2 regions of the Paenibacillus sp. VT-400 genome follow, and region 1 is predicted to be linked to the other one. Evidence: predicted binding sites of a transcription regulator. Region 1 holds the regulator's gene; the other holds the start of a gene.

What was found. The regulator LexA, encoded in region 1, represses DNA repair genes until DNA is damaged. The targets are predictions, from matches to a motif close to CGAACATATGTTCG.
Region 2: addB (helicase-exonuclease AddAB subunit AddB) is a predicted target of LexA. The motif match lies at 2,127-2,140, and genes of this name have one in related genera.

The regions. Positions count from the first base shown of each region.
Region 1 is NZ_LELF01000067.1:3,069,502-3,074,083, reverse strand. It holds gene EL84_RS32765 (aldehyde dehydrogenase family protein) at 59-685, shown strand; gene EL84_RS32760 (aldehyde dehydrogenase family protein) at 687-1,358, shown strand; gene lexA (transcriptional repressor LexA) at 1,463-2,089, opposite strand; gene EL84_RS24135 (LysM peptidoglycan-binding domain-containing protein) at 2,387-2,764, shown strand; gene EL84_RS24130 (DUF896 domain-containing protein) at 2,860-3,069, shown strand; gene EL84_RS24125 (hypothetical protein) at 3,195-3,704, shown strand; gene EL84_RS24120 (HAD family hydrolase) at 3,733-4,524, shown strand.
Region 2 is NZ_LELF01000067.1:3,858,098-3,862,679, reverse strand. It holds gene EL84_RS27660 (Na/Pi cotransporter family protein) at 1-106, opposite strand, end outside; gene EL84_RS27655 (class I SAM-dependent rRNA methyltransferase) at 625-2,001, shown strand; gene addB (helicase-exonuclease AddAB subunit AddB) at 2,205-4,582, shown strand, end outside.

The DNA.
Region 1 (4,582 bases):
TATACTTTAATTGAATTTTGAACAATTTAATTTTAAATAATTAATTGGAGATGTTAATATGGATCAGGCAAAACAACTGGTGACAGAACAACGTACATTTTTTTATACAGGTCAAACTAAAAATATTGATTATCGGATTAATGCGCTTCAACAGCTTAGAAAAGGAATTGAAAAGTATCAGCAACGGATTCAAGATGCACTTCGGGCAGATTTGAACAAATCAGAGGCGGAAGCTTACGGTTCCGAGATTCGCATTGTTCTGGGTGAACTGGATTTTGCATTAGAACACCTGCAGGAATGGGCTGCACCAAAACAAGTCCCAACCAATTCGGCTATGCCGGATGGGGTGAGTACCATTTACCCTGAACCATACGGGGTGGCTCTTATAATTGCACCTTGGAACTATCCTTTCCAACTGGCCTTTGGTCCACTGATTGGAGCAATTGCAGCCGGTAACTGTGCAGTTATCAAACCTTCTGAATTAACACCAGCCGTATCTCGTCTGACGTATGATCTGATTCAGGAGATCTTCCCTCAGGAGTATATTGCGGTTATGGAAGGCGAAGTTGAGGCTAGCACAGCATTGTTGAAAGAGAAGTTTGATTATATTTTCTTCACAGGCAGCACAGGTGTTGGTCGCATTGTTATGAAGGCAGCTGCGGAGCACTTGACCTGTAACTCTTGAGTTGGGCGGCAAGAGTCCTGCTATTGTCCATAGTGATGCAGATCTGAAGCTGGTGGCCCAACGTATTGTTCGTGGTAAATTCCTGAATGCAGGGCAAACATGCGTCGCTCCGGATTACTTGCTTGTGCATGAACAAGTTCATGATGAACTGATTAATCTGATTAGCGCAGAGATCAAAGATAAATTTGGGGATGATGTGTTACAGAACTCTGATTTCCCGCATATTGTCAACGCGCGTAATTTTGATCGGTTGTCGAAATTCCTCACAGATGGCAAAACACTAATTGGTGGGCGTTCTGTACGTGAGCAGTTGCTTATTGAGCCGACGGTAATTGGTGATGTGAACTGGGAATCAGCTGTCATGCAAGAAGAGATCTTCGGTCCGATTCTTCCTGTATTTACGTACAGTGACCTGAATCCTATGCTGGATGAGATTGTTCGCCGGCCAAAACCATTGGCACTATATCTCTTCACACAGGATGAGCAACTGCAGGATCAGGTTCTGAATCAAGTATCCTTCGGTGGTGGATGTATTAATGACACACTTTCTCATATGACTTCACACTATCTCCCGTTTGGTGGTGTAGGAGAGAGCGGTATGGGCTCATATCACGGACAACAGAGCTTTGATGTGTTCTCGCATCACAAGAGTATTTTGAAACGAAGTAAATAATTAGCCGCTAAAATAACATAAACATGAAAAAAGAGGTTGTCCTGTTCATCAGGGCAACCTCTTTCGTATTTCATTACATCTAGTTTTGTTACTCAAGTTAAATATTAATGAATATCTCGGAAAAGGCCAATGACTTTACCCAGAATACTAACGTGTTTCAAACGTAAAGGTTCGAAGGTCGCATTCTCCGGTTGAAGGCGAATATGATCTTTCTCTTTATAGAACGTTTTCACTGTAGCTTCATCGTCTTCAGTCATTGCAACGACGATATCACCGTTATCAGCAGTTTGCTGTTGGCGGACAATAACATAATCTCCATTAACGATTCCAGCTTCCACCATACTATCTCCCACTACCGAAAGCATAAACACTTTCTGTTCGCCTACATAATGTGTAGGAAGAGGGAAGTAGTCTTCAATGTTCTCGGTTGCAGTGATTGGAACCCCGGCTGTAACCTTACCAACAACAGGAATACGTGCAACGCTATGAGCAAATTGATGAGAATGCTCAGATTCTTCCTGGCTCAAAAGCTCAATGGCTCTTGGCTTGGTAGGGTCGCGTCGGATCAAACCTTTTTTCTCCAAACGATCCAAATGTCCATGTACTGTTGAGCTGGAAGCCAGTCCAACCGCTTCACCAATTTCCCGTACGGAAGGAGGATACCCCTTCAACCGGACTTCATTTCGTATAAACTCCAGAATAGCCTGCTGCCTGCTGGATATCTTCGACATACCGTATCAACCCCATTTTAGTAACGTTTGGGAAAATTATAACATAGAACCTCCGTTCGTACAAACATAAGTTCTAAATAAAATAGCATTAAATCAGTGTTTTTTAACTTATAGAACAGAAATTGTCCAAAAGTCAGAGCATAATACTGCAAATGTTTTGCAAAAGTACTTGAAATAAGATATTGTTCCTTCTAAAAAAGAAGCGAACAATTGTTCTAAAAATCTATTGAACAAAACAAGTGTTCGTGTTATATTGATTTCAACAGATAGGAACAAACGTTTGGAGGCGGGTATTTAATGAGATATTCTACTTATCAAAGCATTTATGAACCAATCAATTCGGAACTGGTGAAGTCTAACATAGGGAACTACAAGAAGGTTTTAGCGCGTTTCAAGATTTCTTCATGGATGTTAAAGGTAGCCATTACCTCTATGATTATATTTATTGGATGCAGCACCGTTTTAACTGTTTTTGCTGGCAATGAGAATGATGTTCTGCTTGGAGGAAAGATAGCTGTTTCACAAGGGGAAACATTATGGAGTATTTCTTTGGAACATAAACCGACGAATATGGATACACGTATTTATATAGAAGCAATTAAGAAAGTGAATCAACTTCATACAACTTCCATCCAAGTGGGACAAGTACTAGCTCTACCGCAATTTGCAGAATAAAATGCACATCAATGAGTGTTAGCGCGTGTCAGCTTGACAAGCAGCCTTTATAATGGCAAAGTTAATATGACTTTGTATTTTTGGAGGGGACAAGCTTGGATATAGATAGTCTGGTAGCACGCATTAACGAATTGGCTCGTAAGCAAAAGTCCACTGGATTGTCGGAGGAAGAGCTTGCTGAACGTGCCGAGCTAAGAGAGATTTATTTGAGTAATATTCGCAGCAATTTCAGACAACAACTGGATACCATTGAGATTGTTGATGATGAGAATGACAAAGGCCACCAAGGCAAACTCAAACACTAACGAAACCTAATGATATCATTATGATATTTAGGTTTCTTCCTGTTATTTTGAGTGTGCAATTTATAGGGGGAAATGTTGGTTTGCAATTATGTAAGCCGATACAAAGACACATAAGGGGGATTCTCATGTCGCGTTCGTTCGAGAGAACGGTTAAGAAAAATTCCAAGCAGTTAAATCAGCAACGCAAAAAAAGTGGTCAACCAATCACAGGTACACCAGGTGAAGAAGTCTTTAAGGGACGCAGTCTTTTGTTCCCTATATTTTTGATTGGTCTCGCCTTTTTGTATCTGTTTATGAGCACGTTCCTTGTGCAAGCTCCAATGACAACTTGGGACTGGGTGACCATGCTGCTTTACGTATTTTTGGCAGTCATCTTCATGCTTCGACGTCCATACATCAAGATTAGCAGTAATCGGATTATAACGACGAAGGGTAATCGTGAACGTTCAATTGGGGTTGACGATATCGTCAAATTCAGAATTGAACCAGGTACAGTTGTTATCGAACATAACAGTCGCGGGAAAAGATGGGTGTTCACCAAGTTATTGAACCGTTACGATACAGATGCGATTGCAGAACGTTTGCTGAAATTTGCGAAAGCACACCAGATCACCGTGGAAACCGTCGAAAAGTAATTATTGCATAAAGGGGTAGATGATCGGAATGGCGTTAAAAGCGATTTTGTTCGACCTAGATGATACTTTATTATGGGATGAGCGTAGTGTTCGAGAAGCTTTTCATGAGACTTGTCTAATCGCAGCGAAAGAGTCTGGGGTTAAACCAGAAGAACTTGAAGAAGCTGTTCGTAATGAGGCACGTGGACTGTATGAATCATATGAAACCTTTCCTTTTACTAAAATGATTGGAATCAATCCGTTTGAAGGCCTTTGGGCTAACTTTACTGGTGGGGATCAACCTGAGTTCCGTCAGTTGGAACAACTTGCTCCAGTTTACCGTAAAGAATCCTGGCGTCGTGGCTTGTTGAAGTTGGGTATAGATCGGGAAGATCTTGCTGAACAACTTGCCGCGCAGTTTGGAGTAGAACGGAGATCCAGACCTCATGTATACGAAGAAACGATGGATACCTTGCGTCAGTTACAAGGAAAGTACAAACTGTTGCTGTTAACAAACGGTTGTCCTGCTTTGCAACAAGAGAAGTTGGATGGTGTACCTGAATTAACTCCTTTCTTTGATGAGATTATTATCTCGGGTAACTTCGGAAAAGGAAAACCAGATCCGTCGATATTTGAACATGCTTTGAGTAAACTGGGTGTTAAACCCGAAGAGAGCATGATGGTTGGAGACAAGTTAACGACTGATATTCGTGGTGCTTTATCATCTGGCATCCAATCCGTATGGATTAACCGTGAGCATAAGACCAACAATGAAACGTATGCGCCAGACCATGAAATAACACATTTATCGGAATTAAATCAGCTTATTGCTAATTTCTAAGCGCAATCAGTTATAACATCTTTCCTCAGCACCCTGAAACATTGGAAGCTTCAATGAA
Region 2 (4,582 bases), 790 kb from region 1:
CCAACATGGGCCCAGCCATGCGCTGCAAGGCCGTTTCCATCAGCTTCATGCCACCAAAAAAGATAATAAGCCCATAGAGTAGGGGCAATATAACATCTCTAAACATAGAAACATCATTCCTTCCGTCCGGTTCCTTAACTCATCCTATGAGTAAGAAAAGACAACCATGACAAGCCTAAAGGAATTCAGAGGGAAGCGACCTAAATTACCCCACCCCAATTCGAAAGATACGGTGATTCGTGCAAACGTAGCGAAGAAGACGAAATTGTTACCGAAGAAGCGAAGCGCTCGCCTTTATCCCCGGATTTTCCCTTTAAGAAAGGGAATCAAAAAAATTCTGGGGATAACAGCGATCAGAGGAACAATTCGTCGCCGTAGCGCCACCTAATTGCGCCACCCCAATTCGAAAGATACGGTGATTCGTGCAAACGTAGTGGAGGGGACGAAATCGAATCTAAAGAAGCGAAGCGTGCGCCTTTGTCTCCGGATTTTCCCTTTAAAAAAGGGAATCAATAAAATCTGGAGACAACAGCGATCGGAAGATCGATTCGTAACCGAAACGCCACCTACGCGCCGCACCAAACCTATCTTTTGAACTATTAAATTAAAGGAAGTGGATCTACCTTGCCATCAGTTACACTCGAACGCAGTCGCAAAAAGCGGCTTGAACATGCACATCCATGGATATTTAACAATGAAATTGCCTCTGTTGACGGAAACCCGGAACCGGGAGATCTGGTCAATGTATTGAATCATCAAGGTCGCTATCTGGCGACAGGTTATTACAATCCTGCATCTCAGATCACTGTAAGGGTTGTAGCGTATCAACCGCTGGAGTCCGAACAGATGGACACCGCGTTTTTTGCAGCGCGTTTCCGCGATTGCTTGCGACACCGGGAACGTTTTATCCAGGATGGAGAGGCATACCGTCTCGTTTACGGCGAAGCTGATTTTCTGCCAGGATTAATCGTTGATCGATTCGGCAGCATCCTCGTTGTACAGTTGCTTACACTTGGCATGGATCGTTGCCGTGAAGCCATCGTACAGGCACTCATTGAAGTAATGCAGCCGGAAGGCATATATGAGCGCAGTGATGTCTCAATTCGTGAACTGGAAGGTTTGGAGCAGACCAAAGGTCCGCTGTATGGAGAGTGCCCACGGCATGTCACGGTTACAGAGAATGGACTACTCATCAAAGTGGATATCGTGGAAGGGCAGAAGACAGGTTACTTCTTCGACCAACGCGAGAATCGTGCAGCCATTGAACCGCTCATGAAGGGTTGGGGCTACAAGAGTGGAATCACACTTCAAACGACCGAGCAGGATGGCACGGAGCAGCTCTTGCCTGTGAATAAAAGCGGTAAGGTAGTTACATTCCCTTATTGGGATGGTGCTACCGTACTGGAGTGCTTCTCACACACGGGTAGCTTCACGTTGAATGCCTGTAAGTATGGAGCCAAAAAAGTGACATGTCTTGATATTTCGGAGCACGCCATTGAGAGTGCACGAACAAATGTGGAGCTGAACGGTTTCACCGACCGGGTCGAATTCGTAGTTGCTGATGCATTCCAGTACTTGCGTGAACAAGTGAAGGGGCTGGATGAACGTACCGCACGTGCTCGTGCAGGCGAACAGAAAGTGGATACATCCAAAGCCCTTGCAGCTGGCGGTAAAACATTTGATGTGGTCATCCTCGATCCCCCGGCGTTTGCCAAAACGAAATCAGCAGTTAAAGGTGCATGTCGCGGTTATAAAGATATCAATCTGCAAGGAATGAAACTGGTCAATGAGGGTGGATATTTGGTAACAGCCAGCTGTTCGTATCACATGCGTCCAGACCTCTTCCTGGATACGATTGCCGATGCAGCGGAAGATGCAGGTAAAGTGCTTCGTTTGATCGACTGGAAAGCAGCCGGTAAGGATCACCCACAAATTTTGGGCGTGGATGAAGGACATTATCTGAAATTTGCTATTTTCGAAGTGCGCAGTAAAAAGAATTAATCGTATGATTGATTTTCGTTCCAATCAAGTATAGATCAAGTCAAAAGTCCACAGTGTGATAGCTGCGGGCTTTTTGCTGTTTTGCTGTGTTAACGGAGATGATCTCCGGTTTTACCGGATAGTGGCAAACGTATGTTCCGAACCAAGTCAGATATGTTATACTGGGAATTAAAATCTTGTACGTGTGGTTTGGAGGATTAGACATGTCCGTTCGTTTTGTTATTGGCCGGGCAGGCAGCGGCAAAAGCTCGCTGATTACCCGGGAAATTACATCCCAGCTTCAAAAGGAGCCGCAAGGCACACCTTTGATTTTGCTCGTTCCCGAACAGAGTTCTTTTCGAACAGAGCAGGCATTGGTGTCTTCTGGAGCAATTAAAGGTACCATGCGTGCAGAAGTGCTCGGCTTTCGCCGTCTAGCCTATCGTGTAATGCAAGAAGCAGGTGGTTCTGCTCGTATTCCGATCGGAGCCGAAGGCAAAAAGATGTTGCTCTACAAGGTCATCCAGCGCCGTAAGGAAGAATTAAAGCTGTTTGGTGCATCCGGCAGCCAGCTGGGTTTTATAGGCGAATTAAATGACTTATATAGTGAATTTAAACGTTATGAAGTTGATCCGTCATTGCTGGAAGAAGGGATGTCTGGAGGGAATACCTCATCCACTTCGCCGATTCTGGAGGACAAGTTGCATGACTTGAATCTGATATATCGTGACTATGAACAGGAACTGACCAATTTATATATTGATGATGAAGACACGTTGACCGAGCTGACAGATCGTTTGTCGGAAAGTGCATTGCTGCAGGATGCCCAGATCTGGATTGATGGTTTTCAGGGATTCACACCACAGGAGATGAGTGTGATTGGTCGGCTGATGTTGCAATCCTCATCCGTGACGATTGCCCTGACATTGGATCGCCCTTATGATCATGGTGCGCTGCCTGGAGAACTGGAACTGTTCTATCCTACGGCGAGTGCCTATGCGCGCCTGAAAGGGATGGCTGACGAACTGGGTGTACCGAGCGATATAACCGTGCTAGATTCGGAGATTCCACCGAGATACAAGGATCGTCCGGGACTTGCTCATCTGGAGGCTGGTTTCGACCGCCGAATTCGTTGGAAAAGTGATGGCCTTGATTCCGGAATCCGACTGGTTGCAGCGGAGAACCGACGAGCTGAGATGGAGGGAGCACTGCGTGAGATGCGGCGTCTGGCGCAAAACGAAGGTGCGCGTTATCGGGACATGGCGGTACTTGTTCGTCAGTTGGATACCTACGCTGATATAGCTGAACCTCTATTCAGGGATTATGGCGTACCCGTCTTTCTGGACCGCAGAAGAAATGAACTTCATCATCCATTATCCGAGTTTATCCGTTCCGCACTGGATATTGTTCGGCGCCACTGGCGTTACGAGGATGTATTTCGTTGTGTCAAAACGGATCTGCTGCTTCCGCGTGATGGTTCCATCACTCGTGAAGATATGGACCAGCTTGAGAATTATGTACTGGCTTGTGGTATTCACGGGTATCGCTGGACTGACGGCAAACCGTGGAAGTATGTACCAAGCCTGTCGCTCGAAGACAACGGTCAGGATGGCCGTAGTCGAGGACGGGACCAGATGCTTTCTTTAATGGAGAGCTGCCGAACGGTCATTACAGATTCCTTGGGTGTTTTTGAGAAACGAATGAAAAAGGCAAAGACAGCTAAAGCCCAGTGCGAGGCACTATACAGATTGCTGGAAGATGCTGAAATCCCATGGAAGCTGGATAACATGTCTGCTGAAGCTAAGGCACAAGGTGACCCCGAACGGTCGAGAGAACATCGGCAGATGTGGGGAGCTGTGCTGGATTTATTGGATCAGATGGTCGATATGATGGGGAATGAACGGCTGGATATCACGCTGTTTGCCGGGATGATTGAGACCGGATTGACGGAACTGAAGCTAGGTCTGGTACCACCAGCACTTGATCAGGTATTGGTTGGTTCTATGGACCGTACACGACTTCAGGACATCAAATACGTATTTATCCTTGGCGCGATTGATGGTGAATTACCTGCCGTACCTCAGGATGATGGCGTATTAACGGAACTGGAGAGATCGTTACTGACGGAAAGAGGCGTGGCGCTTGGACCAGGTGCAACAAGGCAGATGCTGGATGAACGTTTCCTGATCTATACGGCACTTACAGCGGCAAGCAGCCAGTTGTGGCTGAGTTACCCGGTTGCTGATGATGAGGGGAAAGCACTGCTTCCTTCCGAGATTGTCCGTCATGTACGGAAGATGTTTGGTTTACAAGAACAGCCATTGCTCGCTCAACCGCCGGTTGCGAACTCGGAAGAAGCGCATTGGTCCTATGTCACCCATCCGGGTCAGAGTCTGTCAACGCTCATTGGACAATTGCGCAAATGGCGCCACGGAGAAGACATCCCTGAAATGTGGTGGGCGGTCTACAATTGGCATGTATCTCGAGAGACAAGCAGACCTCAGCTGGAACGGTTGATGGGATCAATCTTTTATCGTAATCGGGCATTACCACTACGTACAGTTACCAGTCGCAGACTGTATGGTACAGAGGTGAGGACGAG